Regions from separate parts of the Bacillus inaquosorum genome, predicted to be linked through region 1. Evidence: a T-box and tRNA genes for the amino acid it is inferred to sense, from the RefSeq annotation. Region 1 holds a T-box; the other holds one or more tRNA genes.

What was found. The T-box of region 1 lies ahead of valS (valine--tRNA ligase). A T-box ahead of a tRNA ligase gene usually reads a tRNA of that ligase, here a tRNA-Val.
Region 2: it has a tRNA-Val gene. The T-box ahead of valS (valine--tRNA ligase) is inferred to sense a tRNA for this amino acid. The anticodon was not compared.

Annotation. Positions count from the first base shown of each region.
Region 1 is NZ_CP096592.1:2,856,475-2,864,521, forward strand. It holds gene M1M80_RS14530 (bifunctional folylpolyglutamate synthase/dihydrofolate synthase) at 40-1,332, opposite strand; gene valS (valine--tRNA ligase) at 1,392-4,034, opposite strand; T-box leader at 4,094-4,316, opposite strand; gene M1M80_RS14540 (hypothetical protein) at 4,482-4,673, shown strand; gene cotN (spore coat protein CotN) at 4,692-5,717, opposite strand; gene M1M80_RS14550 (LysM peptidoglycan-binding domain-containing protein) at 5,750-7,891, opposite strand; gene hemL (glutamate-1-semialdehyde 2,1-aminomutase) at 8,025-8,047, opposite strand, start outside.
Region 2 is NZ_CP096592.1:194,379-202,425, forward strand. It holds gene M1M80_RS01080 (PTS transporter subunit EIIC) at 1-556, opposite strand, end outside; gene M1M80_RS01085 (MurR/RpiR family transcriptional regulator) at 582-1,433, opposite strand; gene murQ (N-acetylmuramic acid 6-phosphate etherase) at 1,450-2,364, opposite strand; gene M1M80_RS01095 (GNAT family N-acetyltransferase) at 2,475-2,957, opposite strand; gene M1M80_RS01100 (2-thiouracil desulfurase family protein) at 2,970-3,425, opposite strand; tRNA gene M1M80_RS01105 (tRNA-Glu) at 3,606-3,680, shown strand; tRNA gene M1M80_RS01110 (tRNA-Val) at 3,684-3,759, shown strand; tRNA gene M1M80_RS01115 (tRNA-Thr) at 3,764-3,836, shown strand; tRNA gene M1M80_RS01120 (tRNA-Tyr) at 3,857-3,941, shown strand; tRNA gene M1M80_RS01125 (tRNA-Gln) at 3,946-4,017, shown strand; gene sigW (RNA polymerase sigma factor SigW) at 4,246-4,809, shown strand; gene rsiW (anti-sigma-W factor RsiW) at 4,823-5,449, shown strand; gene cdaA (diadenylate cyclase CdaA) at 5,610-6,431, shown strand; gene cdaR (CdaA regulatory protein CdaR) at 6,424-7,878, shown strand; gene glmM (phosphoglucosamine mutase) at 7,897-8,047, shown strand, end outside.

The DNA of each region.
Region 1 (8,047 bases):
CGGCAGAATCTCATTTTCGATACTGCCGGGTGGATGCCTTTATTGCAATCTTTTGCGGATTTCAGAAATAAAATAAAGTGATCCGGTAATGAGCACAATTTCATTTGAGCCCTTTTTGCTTTCTATGAATTCAATCACATTGTCCGGGTCCTCATTCCAGCTTTTATTGCTGATTTCACTTGCATCATAGAGATCTTTTGCAAGAGAAGCACGCGGGAAATCAAAAGAAGCAAAATGGATCGCATGCGCTATGGTTTCCAATCTCTTAATCATATTGTGATACGGTTTGTCCTTTAACGCGCTAAATACCACAGAAATGCGGGAGTCAGGGAAACGCTGCTTCATCGTTTCCACCAGCTTTTCAACGCCTTCTTCGTTATGCGCACCGTCTAAGTATACGGGCGGATGTTCTTGAACAAGCTCTAACCGTCCCGGCCAAGCAGCCTTTACCAGCCCGCTTCTTAGCGCTTCATCACTGATATGGGCAATATCCTCCCTATTGAGCCACTCCGCAGCCAAAATGGACAAAGCCGCATTTTGTCTTTGATGGGTGCCGATCAGAGATGTTCGAACATCTTCATAACACTTCTCGCCCGTTTTGAATGAAAACTGTTCTCCGGCAGGCAGAGCCTCTTCATTGAAAATAACACATGTATCATGTAATGACTGGAACGGCGCAGCATGTCGTTCAGCTTCATGACGAATGACCTGTAGGGCTTCCGGCTGAATAACAGCTGTAACGATAGGAATACCTTCTTTAATAATTCCGGCCTTTTCCCCAGCAATTTCTTCAATGGTGTTTCCCAAAACGTTCATATGGTCGTGTCCAATGCTTGTGATCATAGTTAAAAGCGGTTCAACCACATTGGTAGAGTCGAATCTACCGCCCAAACCTGTTTCAAAAATAACAAAGTCGACCTTATGAAACTCAGCAAAATATAAAAATGCACAAGCCGTCATAATTTCAAATTCTGTCGGCTGGCCGTAGTCCGTTTGATCTAATGCTTCAACGTGCGGTTTAATCTGATTAACGAGTGTTGTCCATTCCTCATCTGAAATCGGTGTCCCGTTTACGCTGATCCGTTCATTAAACGTAATGATATAAGGTGACGTAAACGTTCCAACCGAATATCCGGCTTCTTGCAGCATAGAACGGATAAAAGCGACGGTTGATCCTTTGCCGTTTGTTCCTGCTACGTGGAACGCGCGGATTTTTTTTTCAGGATGGCCTAACCGCGCCATCAGCTGCTTCATTCGGCCGAGTCCGGGCTTCACTCCGAATTTCAGCCGCCCGTGAATCCAGCTGCGCGCTTCTTCATATGCAGTAAACAATGATAATCCCCTCTTTTATAAGTCAAGGCGGTTTCTATAGAAACCGCCCCGGCTTTTCATTAGCCCTTCAGCTCAGCCATTCGTTTTTGAACAGCGTCACGCTTTGCCACATAATCTTTTTCTTTTTCACGTTCTTCATCAATTACGTGCGCAGGCGCTTTTTTCATAAATCCTTCATTACCAAGTTTCTTTTGGACACGCTCGACTTCTTTCGTCAACTTATCGAATTCTTTTTGCAGACGGGCAATTTCTTCATCAATATTAATTAAGCCTTCTAGCGGAAGAATAACCTCTGCTCCTGAGACAACAGCCGTCATCGCTTTATCAACAGCTTCGATATCAGTGCCGATTTTAAGTACGCTCGGATTCGTAAAGCGTTCAACGTATGAACGGTTCGCCTCGAGGCGGGCTGCTATTTCGTCTGTGCTTGTTTTAATATACAGTTCAACCTGCTTGCTCATTGGCGTATTGACTTCACTGCGGATATTACGTACAGAACGGATCAGCTCAACAAGAAGCTTCATGTCAGCTGCCGCTTCAGTATCAGTATGTTCCGGCACTACAACAGGCCATTGACTTACTGTAATCGATTCCCCTTGGTGAGGAAGGTGCTGCCAAATTTCTTCCGTTAAGAATGGCATAAACGGATGGAGGAGGCGCATCGTTTGATCCAGTACGTAAGCAAGGATAGAACGGGTTGTTTTCTTAGCCGCTTCGTCCTCTCCGTAAAGCGGAAGCTTCGCCATTTCAATATACCAATCACAGAAATCGTCCCAAATAAAGTTATATAAATGGCGCCCGACTTCACCAAATTCATATCGATCAGCAAGCTGGGTCACATGCTCGATCGTTTCATTTAATCGCGTTAAAATCCACTTGTCAGCTACTGATTTTTCGCCTGACAGATCAAGCTCATCGTACGTCATGCCATCCATGTTCATTAATGCAAAACGGGAGGCATTCCAAATTTTATTGGCAAAATTCCAAGTCGATTCCACTTTTTCATAGCTGAAGCGCAGATCCTGGCCAGGAGAGCTTCCAGTCGCAAGGAAATAACGTAAAGAATCGGCTCCGTACTTGTCAATGACATCCATCGGATCGACACCGTTGCCAAGAGATTTACTCATTTTCCGGCCTTGCTCGTCACGGATTAAGCCATGAATTAAAACATCTTTGAACGGGCGCTCTTCTGTAAATTCAATCGCTTGGAAAATCATGCGAGACACCCAGAAGAAAATGATGTCGTACCCTGTAACGAGAACATCTGTCGGATAGTAGCGTTTAAAGTCTTCAGCCGTTACATCAGGCCAGCCCATAGTGGAGAAAGGCCAGAGCGCAGAACTGAACCATGTATCCAGTACATCTGTATCCTGTTCCCAATTTTCGCTGTCCTCAGGCGCTTCAAGCCCAACATATAACTCGCCTGTTTCTTTATGATACCAAGCAGGAATGCGGTGGCCCCACCACAGCTGACGGGAAATACACCAGTCGCGGATGTTTTCCATCCAGTGTAAATACGTTTTTTCGAAACGGTCAGGCACAAAGTTAACTTTTTCTTCTTTCTTTTGCAGCTCAATCGCTGCATCAGCAAGCGGCTGCATGCGCACAAACCATTGTGTTGAAAGATAAGGCTCCACAACAGCCCCGCTTCGTTCACTATGGCCGACAGAGTGCATATGATCTTCGATTTTGAAGAGAACTCCCGCATCCTGTAAATCTTTCACGAGCTTTTTGCGGCATTCAAAACGATCCATACCTTGATATTGCAGGGCATTTTCATTCATCGTTCCGTCTTCATTCATGACAAGAATTCTTTCTAAATTGTGGCGGTTTCCAAGCTCGAAGTCGTTCGGATCATGAGCAGGCGTAATTTTCACTGCACCTGAACCAAATTCCATATCTACATAGTCATCACCGACAATCGGAATTTCACGATTTGTAATCGGCAGGATTACCGTTTTTCCGATAAGGTGCTTATAGCGCTCATCTTCAGGGTGAACGGCAACAGCTGTATCACCGAGCATCGTTTCAGGACGTGTCGTCGCAATTTCAATCGAGCCTGAACCGTCTGTGAGCGGATAGCTCATATGATAGAACGCGCCCTGAACATCTTTGTAAATAACCTCAATGTCGGATAGAGCTGTTTTTGTTGCAGGGTCCCAGTTAATAATATATTCGCCTCTGTAGATCAGGCCTTTTTCATAAAGCTTAACGAAAACTTCGCGAACTGCTTTGCTTAAGCCTTCATCCAGCGTAAAGCGTTCACGGGAATAATCAAGGCCAAGCCCTAATTTGGCCCACTGGCTGCGAATAAAGTCAGCGTACTCTTCCTTCCACTTCCATGTTTCTTCGAGGAATTTCTCGCGCCCCAAATCGTAGCGGGATTTGCCTTCTTCACGAAGTTTCGCTTCCACTTTAGCCTGTGTCGCGATGCCGGCGTGGTCCATACCCGGAAGCCACAGCACATCATAGCCCTGCATGCGTTTCATTCTTGTTACAATGTCTTGCAGCGTTGTGTCCCACGCGTGGCCAAGGTGAAGTCTTCCTGTTACGTTTGGCGGCGGAATGACAACAGCATATGGCTCTTTTGTCTGGTCACTGCCCGCTTCAAAAAATTTGCCTTTTAGCCAAAAATCATATCTGTCTTTTTCAACCGCTGCCGGATCGTATTTCGTCGGCATTGTTTGTTCATTTGTTTCCATGATAACCCTCCAGCATGTTTAAAAATGGCTGAGAACGAAAAAAGAGCTTTTCATCCCTATAAAAGGACGAAAAGCTCTTTCGCGGTACCACCTTTTTTCATGAACTCTATCAGTTCATGCACTTATAACGGATAACGGGTGTTTCCCGAATTTCTCTACTCTTCTTTCAAGAAATTATGCTCCCGGGCGACCTTCCAATCAGACAACATAAGAAGCCTTTCAGCAAACGGCTTCTCTCTCTGCATGCGCCTTTTTTGTACTCTTCCCGTTCTAAGCAGGTGTATTTATCAGCTCATTATATACATTATTTATGTTCTTTATTATAGTAAAAGTGTTTTTGATTCGTCAATCATCTTTTCCAAAAACACCGCTTTCTATACAAATGGGCAGGCACCTATTGCCCAAGTTTACATATGATGCTTGTAAATGCGTAGAGGAGGATGCACCGTGAAGAAACGATTCAGCTCTTATTCACTGCCGCCGTGGGTCAGGCAAATTCGGCTTGTATCCGCGCAAGTGATTATCCCCATTACAATTTTTCAAGGGATCAGAACTATTTTCTTTCCGACAACCTTTGATGTTTTGCTGCTCGCAATCCTAATCTTTTTAGCTTGCGCTCTTCATTTAGAATGGATATAAACAAACAAGTCCGCGCCATTAAGACGTGGACTCGTTTTCAGCCTGAAATTTTTTCTCTTGTTCAATCTGATGAATTTTCATCACAAACGGCTCTATATTTTTCATTTGCCAGTAAGCCTTTAATAAATGCGCACATTCATCTTTTTCATGCTGTCTTTTCCCGGTTTGATAACGGTTCAGCACCTTGTACATGGCTGCCGGATATGCCATATAGCTGAGAAAAAGACTGACTTCGGCTTCACGCAAAGGGAATGATTTCGTGTATGCATAAAACCATTCAACACATTCCGGACAAGCTTTTGGAAAGCCTCTGAACATTTTTGTATAAAAGCCGAGCAAGTCGTTTTGCGGCGGGCCGGCAGACGCTCTTTCGAAGTTTGTGAAATACCCGGTCCCGGCGTCATTATACAGAAAATGGTGTATAGATAGGCTGCCGTGGTTCATCACAACCCTTGAGATGCCCTTTTCTTTTGCCGACTCATACCAGTCCTCCAACCGCTCCAGTGCAAAGTTCACCGCGGAAATGGTTTCTGAAAAATAGGTTACGGCTTGGAGTTCAAAAGGGGAAAGGTACCATTCCTTCTCCGCTCTGTCCACAAACTGTTCATAGAAAATTTTATCATTTTCCCACTTTTTTTTCGTTTGTCCGTAATAACGTTCAATATCATTACGGCTGACCTTCATTTCCTGTGCAGTTCTCTCGTGAAGACGGGCTGCTTCTCTAAATAAATAAGCATGTTTCTGATCCCGTTCTTCCTCTTGGTCAAATTGGAGCCAAGGCATTAAATAATAGGAATCTCCTGATTGTACGCCCGCTGAGAAAAACTCACCGCTATTTGTTCTGTAAACGGGAACAAATGAACGAAAACCTTTTTCCTCAATCGCCACCATATGATCTGTAAACTGTTTGCTGCGAACCGATTTCAATTTTTTCAGGGCGAATACGCCGTAGTCTGTATACACTTTCCATACAAGAGGACTGACAGGCTCAATAAATTGAGCAGTCAGTCCGTATTCCTGAAGAACCGATTGGGTTTCTTCCATTCCATTCACCACATTTTCCGATCGCTTACGGCTTACGCATGGCTGTTGTTATATTGAGGAATATAAAGGATCTGGCCTGCTTTCAATTCATCATCCAAGGCTAAGGAATTCATCCTGATCAGCTGCTGGGAGGTGATTTCATACCGTTCGCATAAACGTTCGATCGTGTCTTCCTGCTGAACAATGCATATTTTCATTCTCGAAAACTCATCCTCTTCTCTCGTAAAGAGTTTTGTTAAATAAAGAGAATTATTACTTTCTTTTGTTTGAGATTCCTTCGTTTCAGCAGCAGGAGTAACCCTAGGAACAGCATCCGCTTCCTTCCTTTCAGTCTCAGATGTTTCAGGCAGCTGGAAGGATTGAAAAGGTGTTTCTTCCTCAGGCTCTTCAGCCGGAGGTATTTTTCTCACTTCAATTTCAAAGCTTTCTTCCTCTTGTTCTTCCTCCTCCAATAGTTTAGGCGCTGAATAAAAAGAATCCCCATCTTCTTGTTCGGGCAGGAAGGTGCGGTATGCCGGTGCAAGCTCTTCTTCTTGAGATGCCTCCTTCGAGCTTGCTTTTTGATTAGTAGGATGATGTGAATCGGCTTCGGCATTCTCTGCATATGCAGCTGATGCTGGTTTCCTCTCTCTACTTTCCTCTATAGAGAGAACCGCCTCAGTCACAGTCTCCGAAGCTTCATCCGCTTCTTGACGAAGTGCGGGCCCAGCCTGTTCCGGTTGATCTGCTTCTTTCTTTTCTTGACGAAGTGCGGGCTCAGCCTGTTCCGGTTGATCTGCTTCTTTCTTTTCTTGACGAAGTACTGGCTCAGCCTGTTTCGATTGATCTGCTTCTTTCTTTTCTTGATGAAGTGCGGGCTCAGCCTGTTCCGGTTGATCTGCTTCTTTCTTTTCTTGATGAAGTGCGGGCTCAGCCTGTTCCGGTTGATTTGCTTCTTTCTTTTCTTGACGAAGTGCGGGCTCAGCCTGTTCCGGTTGATTTGCTTCTTTCTTTTCTTGACGAAGTGCGGGCTCAGCCTGTTCCGATTGATCTGCTTCTTGACGAAGTGCGGGCTCAGCCTGTTCCGATTGATCTGCTTCTTGACGAAGTACGGGCTCAGCCTGCTCCGGTTGATCTGCTTCTTGACGAAGTGCGGACTCAGCCTGTTCCGATTGATCTGCTTCTTCATTTTGAGCCTCTTGACGCAACGCATATTCAAGAATAGAGGACACTGGTGTTTCTGCTTTTTCCTCTTCAATTGCAGTCTCTTCTTGTAGCTCAGCTTCCAAAGCAGGCGATTCTTCTGCTCCAGAACCTTCACGAAGCTCTGCCTCTGCTGGAGAGTCCGCGTCTATCCGAACATCTGCTAATGCAGCTGCTGGCTCTGGCGTTTCTTTTTCTGCTTTAACGATCTCTTGAATTTCTATTTCTGATGCATTAGGTTCTGGCTCAGCTTCTTCTGTTTCCGATTCTTCACGAGACTCCGCTTCCGGCACTACAAGCTCTGCTGGCTCGGCTTCTTCTTTCACACCTTCTCGCGCCTCTGGTTCTGAAGCAACTGATTCCGGAGGCGCAGATTCTGCTTTTTCTGTTTCCAGCTCTTCACGAAGCCCGGTTTTCGAGACAAAAAGTTCTGGCGGTTCATCCTGCATAATTGCTTCCTCTGCCGGATCTGCATCCGTTTCTAATGCACTGTGTATCGGCGGCTCAGAAAGCTCTTCCTCTCTAAATGCCGCAGGAGCTTCATATAGAGGAATCTCCGGCTCTTTATCTGCCGTATCATCCAAAAGCCCTTCGATCGCTAAATCAGCCTGAATCGTTAAAATGCGCGAATCCGTTAATTGATAGTCAAATGCGTCAATAAAGACGAAGACATCCTGTAAATGGCTCACTTTATTTTTCGGAATGGTAATATCCACAGGAAAACAGTGAGTCAGTTCCGCACTTCCATCCTCTCTCTTTCTGACTTCTTCAACAAACCGCTTATCTGTATAAAACTCTTCAGTATGTTTGTTTTGATCTATGTTGTACTCACCTGTAAGTTCAAGCGATCCTCTGATTGATACATAATCATTTACTTCTTGAACCCTAATATCAGGATCTAATGAAATAGAAAGCAGTTCAGAAACTTCCTGTCCTTTTTGGAAACAGATCGATTCTTCTACAGAAAATTGCAATCGATGATTTTGCGGCAAGTTCATATCCTCCTTTCATCTAATCCTTAAAATTAGATGTCACTAAAGGTGTATGTATGAACTGGGGAAAATATGAGTGGGAGAGCACAGAAAAAACCGGTACAAGGATGTCCTTGATACCGGTTTTTCACTCTTATCCGCGGCTGATCTCAGCGA
Region 2 (8,047 bases), 1.6 Mb from region 1:
CGGGTGTACCGCCAAATTCTTTCGATGCGTTAATGCCGACGAGGATGCCGAGATATGTGAACAGTCCTGATCCGATGACTGTCAGGATAACAGCGATTTGTGATTCTGCAGAGAGCCATCCGGCTTGTATAATTGCTTTGGTAATCCCAGTGATTAAACCGGAAGCGACGAGTGCGGGAATAAGAGGGATAAAGATGCTGGCAATTTTACGTAAGAATAGTTTAAAAGGAGTGGCGTTTTTCCGATTTATATCTGCTTTCTTTTTGGCAGCTGCTTCTTTGACATCGACACCTTCTTCTTCTGACACGAGCTTTGAGAAAGCGGCTGTGACATGATTGACGACTCCGGTGCCGAGGATGATTTGTAAGGTTTCAGCTTCAACGACTCCTAATACGCCGTCCAGGTCTCTTAAGGCCTGAATATCTGTTTTGTTTTCATCGTAAGGCGTAATACGCAGGCGTGTCATGCAATGAGTATATGAGGAAATATTGGATTTTCCTCCGCATAGCTCAAGGATTTTCTTTGCGAGATGATTGTAGTTATTTTCTTTGCTCATCAAAACCCCTCCTCTTCAAGATGTCTTATTTTTTTCTCATAGATTGTATGGCTGCTCTCGTTTTATCGATATAGCCGGTTGTTTCTTCATACTGCTCAGCGGCCATGCCTAAAAACAAAACATCAATCATAAAAAGCTGAGCGAGGCGGGAGGAAGTGGCTGCACTTCGAATCAGGGCTTCGTTGGAATGTGCTGTGTACAACGGGACATCAGCCAGCGCAGAGACGGATGTCTGACTGAATTGTGTGAGGCTGATCGTTGTGATGCCTTTTTCCTTAGCCATGGTGAGCAGTTCAATGATTTCCTGCGTCTCTCCCGAAAACGAAATGGCGAATACGATGTCATCCTTATCTGCATTTGCAATTAAAGATGCCACAAGGTGAGTGTCTGAGAACGCGGTAGCTTGTTTATGAATGCGAAGCCATTTTTGCTGGGCGTCCTTGGCGACAATGCCGGAAGCCCCGACGCCGATAAAATGCACAGTGTGAGCTTTGAGAAGCAGAGAAACCGCTCGTTCCAGCTCTTTGTAGTCCATCAGGTCTGAAGTATCCTGAATGGCCTGAATGGCATTGCCGGCTGTCTTTTCAGAAATGGAGTGCAGCGGTTCGTGGGGAGCAATGTCCCGGTAGCCCTGTAAAGTAGGCTTTGCCAGATCCCCTGCTACTCTCATTTTTAAATCTTGAAATCCCTTTAATCCGAGTGATTTGCAGAGCCTGATGACGGCAGCGTCACTTGAATTGGCTAAGGCACTGATTTCACTAACAGTGCTTTCGATTGCTTTGTGGGGATGAGTTAGGATGTAATCTGCAAGTTTACGCTCGGATGGAGGGAGCTTGTGCTTCATTGATTGGATGATGGCTAAACCGCCTGCTGCCATTCTTGGTCTCTCCTTATCATGAATGGTAATTTTCGATTGCTTTGTCTATAAAACCGTTTGCTTCATTAAGCAATGTCTTAGCTTGTTCCTGATCTGTACGTGTTTTGAGCATGACGATTGCCGTTTTGACGTGATGATCGGCTTGTTCCAGTGTATTTCTGGCTGTGTCGTATGAAGCGTTTGTGAGGCTTTGGATGATGCTGATGGCACGTTCTTTTAGTTTTTTGTTGCTGACGTTGACGTCCACCATCAAGTTTTCGTAAACCTTGCCGATTTTGACCATTACTGCGGTGGATATCATGTTTAGAATCATTTTATGAGCGGTTGCGGCTTTCATACGTGTTGATCCTGTAATGGCCTCAGGTCCGACGACAACCTCAATGCTGTGATCCGCATCCTTGCTGATGGCGGAATTTTCATTACAGGTAAGGGCGATGGTGTGTGCTCCGACTTTGCGGGCGTATGTTAGGGCGCCTGAGGCATAGGGTGTGCGCCCGCTTGCTGCGATGGCAATGACGGTGTCGTTTGAAGTGAGTTGTATGTTTTTTAAATCCTCAGCTCCTGCTTCTTCACTGTCTTCAATGCCCTCTGCTGCCTGCAAAAATGCTTTGGGGCCTCCAGCCATGATTCCGATGACCTGATCTGGGCTTACGCTGTAGGTGGGAGGACATTCAACAGCATCCATGACACCGAGTCTGCCGCTTGTGCCGGCGCCTGTGTATATGAGGCGGCCTCCATTTTGAAACGAGTCGTACGCGCAGTCTACAGCTGTTTTAATATCGGGGAGAACCTGCTGAACGGCGGCAGCAACTTTCAAATCTTCGTTATTAATCATTTTGAGGATGCCGAGCGTGTTTGCTTTGTGGATTTCCGCTGTTTGGCTATTACGTGATTCCGTTGTAAGACGGTGAAGGTTTAATGGTTCTGACATGAGGATGCCCCCCTGTTTAAAAATAATATATCTTATTATTCAGTATATTCATTTCTGTCATGATATTTCAACTATGTTTTTGTATTTTTAAAATTTTATTTCATGCAAGACTATAAGAAATAATGAAGAATCAGCTGTTCCCCGAGCGGCCCGATTCTTCGCCGTCCTTTATCAAGGAACCCGCTTTTCATATAAAGGTGCTTTGCTCGTGTGTTCAGGTGATTGACGGCCAAGATGATTTCATCGCACCATGGAAAATAACCGCTCACAAAAGAGGGAAGCTGAAGCATTGCTTTTTTGGCATAGCCTTTCCCGTGATGCATAGCATTTAAAGACAGGGAACTGAGCAGTAAAGCAAATGGATTGTTAGAATAGGGTGCAAGCGTTTCTTTTGATGTATGTAAAATGAAAAAACCGACTGGCAGATCGTCTTTTAAGATGACAACTGGATATCGGTCCTGTATGCCCAGGGCCTGAGTCAGCACCTCTTTGGGGAGAGAGGTAAAGCGTTTGTCATCGTTATTTAGCGTGAATGATTGAAGCTCCGGCAAATGTTCAGGCTTATAGAAGGATAAAGAAATGTCTTGAGTCATGTGGTGGCCTCCTTACAATATGTCGTCTAGCTGGTTTTCTGAAATGACGCGGTAGCCCGCTTGTTTTAGCAGTGCGGCAGTCACTCCGCTGCCGGCGATTTTTTTGCCAGAGAATGTGCCGTTATAGATAAAACTGCTTCCGCACGATGGACTGTTTTCTTTTAATATGACGGCAGAGGCATTGATTTCTTTTGCGTAAGCTAATGTTTTAGCGGCGCCTTCCATATATAATTCTGTTACATCTTCTCCTGAAGCTGTCACGATTTTCGCGGTTCCATTGAGAACATCCTCGCCTTTGCCTCCGATGATCTCTGCAGGTTCGCGGGGAGTTGAGAAGCCGCCGAGAAGCTCGGGGCATGCCATAACTGCTTTATTTTCTTCGACGAGTTTTCTGATTTTCTCCGATGCGGCATGAGAGCCGTTGTATCTGCATTCAATGCCGCCAAGGCAAGAACTGACTAGAATCATATTGGTTTCTCCTCTCTTGATTTGTTTGTCTCTATCATAAAAGAAATGATAAATGTTGGGAGGCTTTTTCAGTTAAAAAAGGAGTTAAAAAGTTTGAAAATAAAAAATTTAATTTTCCTCTTTACAAACAGGGGGTAACCTGTATATAATAACTTTTGTCAGCTCGACGAGAACACAAACGGCCCGTTGGTCAAGCGGTTAAGACACCGCCCTTTCACGGCGGTAACACGGGTTCGAATCCCGTACGGGTCACCATTTGGAGGATTAGCTCAGCTGGGAGAGCATCTGCCTTACAAGCAGAGGGTCGGCGGTTCGAGCCCGTCATCCTCCACCATCTTGCCGGTGTAGCTCAATTGGTAGAGCAACTGACTTGTAATCAGTAGGTTGGGGGTTCAAGTCCTCTTGCCGGCACTCTTTTCTTACATCTATATGGAGGGGTAGCGAAGTGGCTAAACGCGGCGGACTGTAAATCCGCTCCCTCAGGGTTCGGCAGTTCGAATCTGCCCCCCTCCACCATTATTGGGCTATAGCCAAGCGGTAAGGCAACGGACTTTGACTCCGTCATGCGTTGGTTCGAATCCAGCTAGCCCAGTCACAGACACCTTTGACCAAAAGGTGTCTTTTTTTCTTTTTAAAATCATTCCAATTTCTAACTGTTCAGTCTGTATAGTAATTTTAAAAATATGTTAAGGTAGTTTATTCACGAATTACCATCTACACCCTGCCAAAAATTTGATAAACTTATTTTATAAAAAAGTTGAAACCTTTTGAAACGAAGCTCGTATACATACAGACCGGTGAAGGCAGAGGTTAGATAAATATGGAAATGATGATTAAAAAGAGAATTAAGCAAGTCAAAAAAGGCGACCAAAATGCATTTGCGGACATCGTAGATATTTACAAGGATAAAATTTATCAGCTTTGCTACCGTATGCTTGGCAATGTGCATGAGGCGGAGGATATTGCACAGGAGGCTTTCATCAGAGCGTACGTTAATATCGACAGTTTTGATATTAACCGGAAATTTTCAACTTGGCTTTATCGAATCGCGACCAATTTGACCATTGACCGCATTCGCAAAAAGAAGCCTGATTATTACCTCGATGCAGAGGTGGCTGGTACGGAAGGCTTGACCATGTATTCACAAATCGCCGCAGATGGGGTTTTGCCTGAAGATGCAGTAGTGTCGCTGGAGCTCTCAAGCACGATTCAGCAGAAGATTTTAAAGCTTCCTGACAAATACAGAACAGTCATCGTATTAAAGTATATTGACGAACTCAGATTAATTGAAATCGGCGAGATTCTGAACATTCCTGTGGGGACTGTAAAAACGCGGATTCACAGAGGCAGAGAGGCTCTCAGAAAACAATTAAGGGATCTTTAAGTGGGGTGATGAAATGAGCTGTCCTGAACAAATTGTGCAGCTTATGCATATGCATCTTGATGGAGATATCCTTCCAAAAGATGAAGACGTATTAAAGGAACATCTTGAGACATGCGAGAAATGCAGAAAGCATTTTTATGAGATGGAAAAATCCATAGCGCTCGTCCGGAGCACATCGCATGTTGAAGCCCCCGCGAATTTTACCGCTAACGTCATGGCAAAATTGCCTAAGGAGAAGAAAAGAGCTTCTGTGAAAAGATGGTTCAGATCCCATCCCGTTATCGCAGCTGCTGCGGTATTCATCATTTTGATGGGCGGAGGTTTTTTAAACAGTTGGCATAATGACCACAATTTCAGCGTGTCCAAGCAGCCGAATCTTGTGGTGCATAACAACACTGTGATCGTGCCTGAGGGTGAGACGGTCAAAGGTGATGTCACTGTTAAAAACGGCAAGCTGATTATTAAAGGAAAAATAGACGGGGATGTAACCGTCGTAAACGGCGAAAAGTATATGGCCTCTGCTGGACAAGTCACCGGTCAGATTGAAGAAATCAATCAATTATTCGACTGGACATGGTACAAAATGAAGTCTGCGGGGAAAAGTGTACTCCATGCATTAGATCCAAATGGAAAAGAGTAAAGCGCGTCAGTCGCTTTGCTCTTTTTTTACGGGCTGAGAAGGCGGGCACATTTCACTTGCTAAATCGAAATGTGGTATAATGGGCTCGCTATGTAAAGTACATATGCGTAACACGTAAAACACAAAATACGAAATGACTGAAATCTTGGAGGACGAGGAAATGGCTTTTGAGGATATCCCTTTTTTGCAGTACCTCGGCAATGCCGTTGATATTCTCCTTGTTTGGTATGTGATATATAAATTGATTATGGTGATACGCGGCACGAAAGCGGTTCAGCTGTTAAAAGGAATTGTAGTGATCGTGCTTGTTCGTATGGCCAGCCAATACTTGGGCCTCAGCACGCTTCAATGGCTGATGGACCAAGCGATAACATGGGGATTTTTAGCAATTATTATTATTTTTCAGCCTGAGCTGAGAAGAGCGCTTGAACAGCTCGGCCGCGGCCGCTTTTTTTCAAGGAGCGGTACGCCTGTAGAGGAAGCGCAGCAGAAAACGATTGAGGCAATCACAAAAGCGATCAATTATATGGCGAAACGCCGTATAGGCGCCCTGCTGACCATTGAGCGGGATACTGGAATGGGGGATTATATTGAGACCGGCATACCATTGAATGCCAAGGTCAGCTCTGAGCTGCTGATCAATATTTTTATTCCGAACACTCCGCTTCATGACGGTGCGGTGATTATGAAGAATAATGAAATTGCCGCTGCCGCTTGTTATCTGCCGCTTTCGGAGAGCCCGTTTATTTCAAAAGAACTGGGTACGCGGCACAGAGCGGCTGTCGGCATCAGCGAAGTAACGGACAGTTTGACGATTATTGTGTCTGAAGAGACCGGCGGCGTCAGTGTGGCGAAGAACGGCGACCTTCACAGAGAGCTGACGGAAGAAGCACTGAAAGAAATGCTTGAAGCCGAGTTTAAGAAAAACACCAGAGACACTTCTTCTAACCGCTGGTATTGGAGGGGCAAGAAAAATGGATAAATTCTTAAACAACCGCTGGGCTGTGAAAATCATTGCTCTGCTTTTCGCGCTCTTGCTTTATGTGGCGGTTAACAGCAATCAAGCACCGACTCCGAAAAAACCGGGTGAATCTTTCTTTCCGACATCAACAATTGATGAAGCAACACTGACCGATATACCGGTCAAAGCGTATTATGATGATGAAAATTACGTCGTGACAGGTGTCCCGCAAACGGTTAATGTCACGATAAAAGGCTCGACAAGCGCCGTGAAAAAGGCTAGGCAGACAAAGAACTTTGAAATTTATGCCGACATGGAAAATTTAAAAACCGGCACACATAAGGTCGAGCTTAAGGCCAAAAACGTGTCGGATGGGCTGACAATCTCGATCAATCCGTCTGTTACGACAGTGACCATTCAAGAACGGACGACCAAAAGCTTTCCCGTAGAAGTGGAGTACTACAATAAAAACAAGATGAAAAAAGGCTATTCTCCGGAGCAGCCGATTGTCAGTCCGAAAAATGTGCAGATTACGGGATCTAAAAATGTGATTGATAACATTTCTCTTGTGAAAGCTTCAGTGAATTTGGAAAACGCAGATGAAACGATTGAAAAGGAAGCGAAAGTAACTGTTTATGATAAAGACGGAAACGCGCTTCCTGTCGACGTGGAGCCCTCGGTCATCAAGATTACCGTTCCGGTGACAAGCCCGAGTAAAAAAGTGCCTTTTAAAATTGAACGGACAGGAAGCCTTCCTGACGGTGTCAGCATAGCGAATATTGAATCCAGCCCCAGTGAGGTAACAGTTTACGGCTCTCAGGATGTGTTGGATTCTCTTGAATTTATTGACGGCGTCAGCTTAGATTTAAGCAAAATTAACAAGGATTCCGATATCGAGGCAGACATCCCGCTTCCTGACGGCGTCAAAAAAATCTCGCCGTCAAAGGTGACTTTGCATATTGAAGTTGATAGTGAAGCGGATCAAAAATTTGAGAATGTCCCTATTAAGACTATAGGGCTGAGCAGCTCGCAAAACATTGAGTTTCTAGATCCTGAATCGCAGGCGATAGACGTGACGGCTAAAGGCTCTCCCGCTAATATAAAAAATCTGAAGAAATCTGATATTGAATTGTATGTGAATGTTTCAGATTTAGATGATGGGGAGCATAGCGTGAAGCTTGAAGTAAATGGGCCTCAGAATGTAACCTGGTCCTTGGGGCAGAAAAACGCCAAAATCAAGCTGACGTCCAAAAAAAGCAATACATCGACTAATGATAACAGTGGCAATACATCAGGAAACCAGGATGACACAGATAAACAAACGAATGATCAAGATAACAAGCAGCAAGAAGATACAACGAACACTGATAAAGACAGCAATGATCAAAAACAAGACGAAAATAAAGATCAAAACCAAGATCAGGATGAGGACGAATCCACTGCGGATTCACAATCCTCATCGGAATAAAAAAGGAGCGATTATAAAATGGGCAAGTATTTTGGAACAGACGGTGTAAGAGGTGTCGCCAATAGTGAGCTTACACCTGAGCTGGCCTTTAAAGTCGGACGTTTCGGCGGTTATGTACTGACTAAAGACAAACAACGTCCAAAAGTGCTGATAGGCCGCGATACACGGA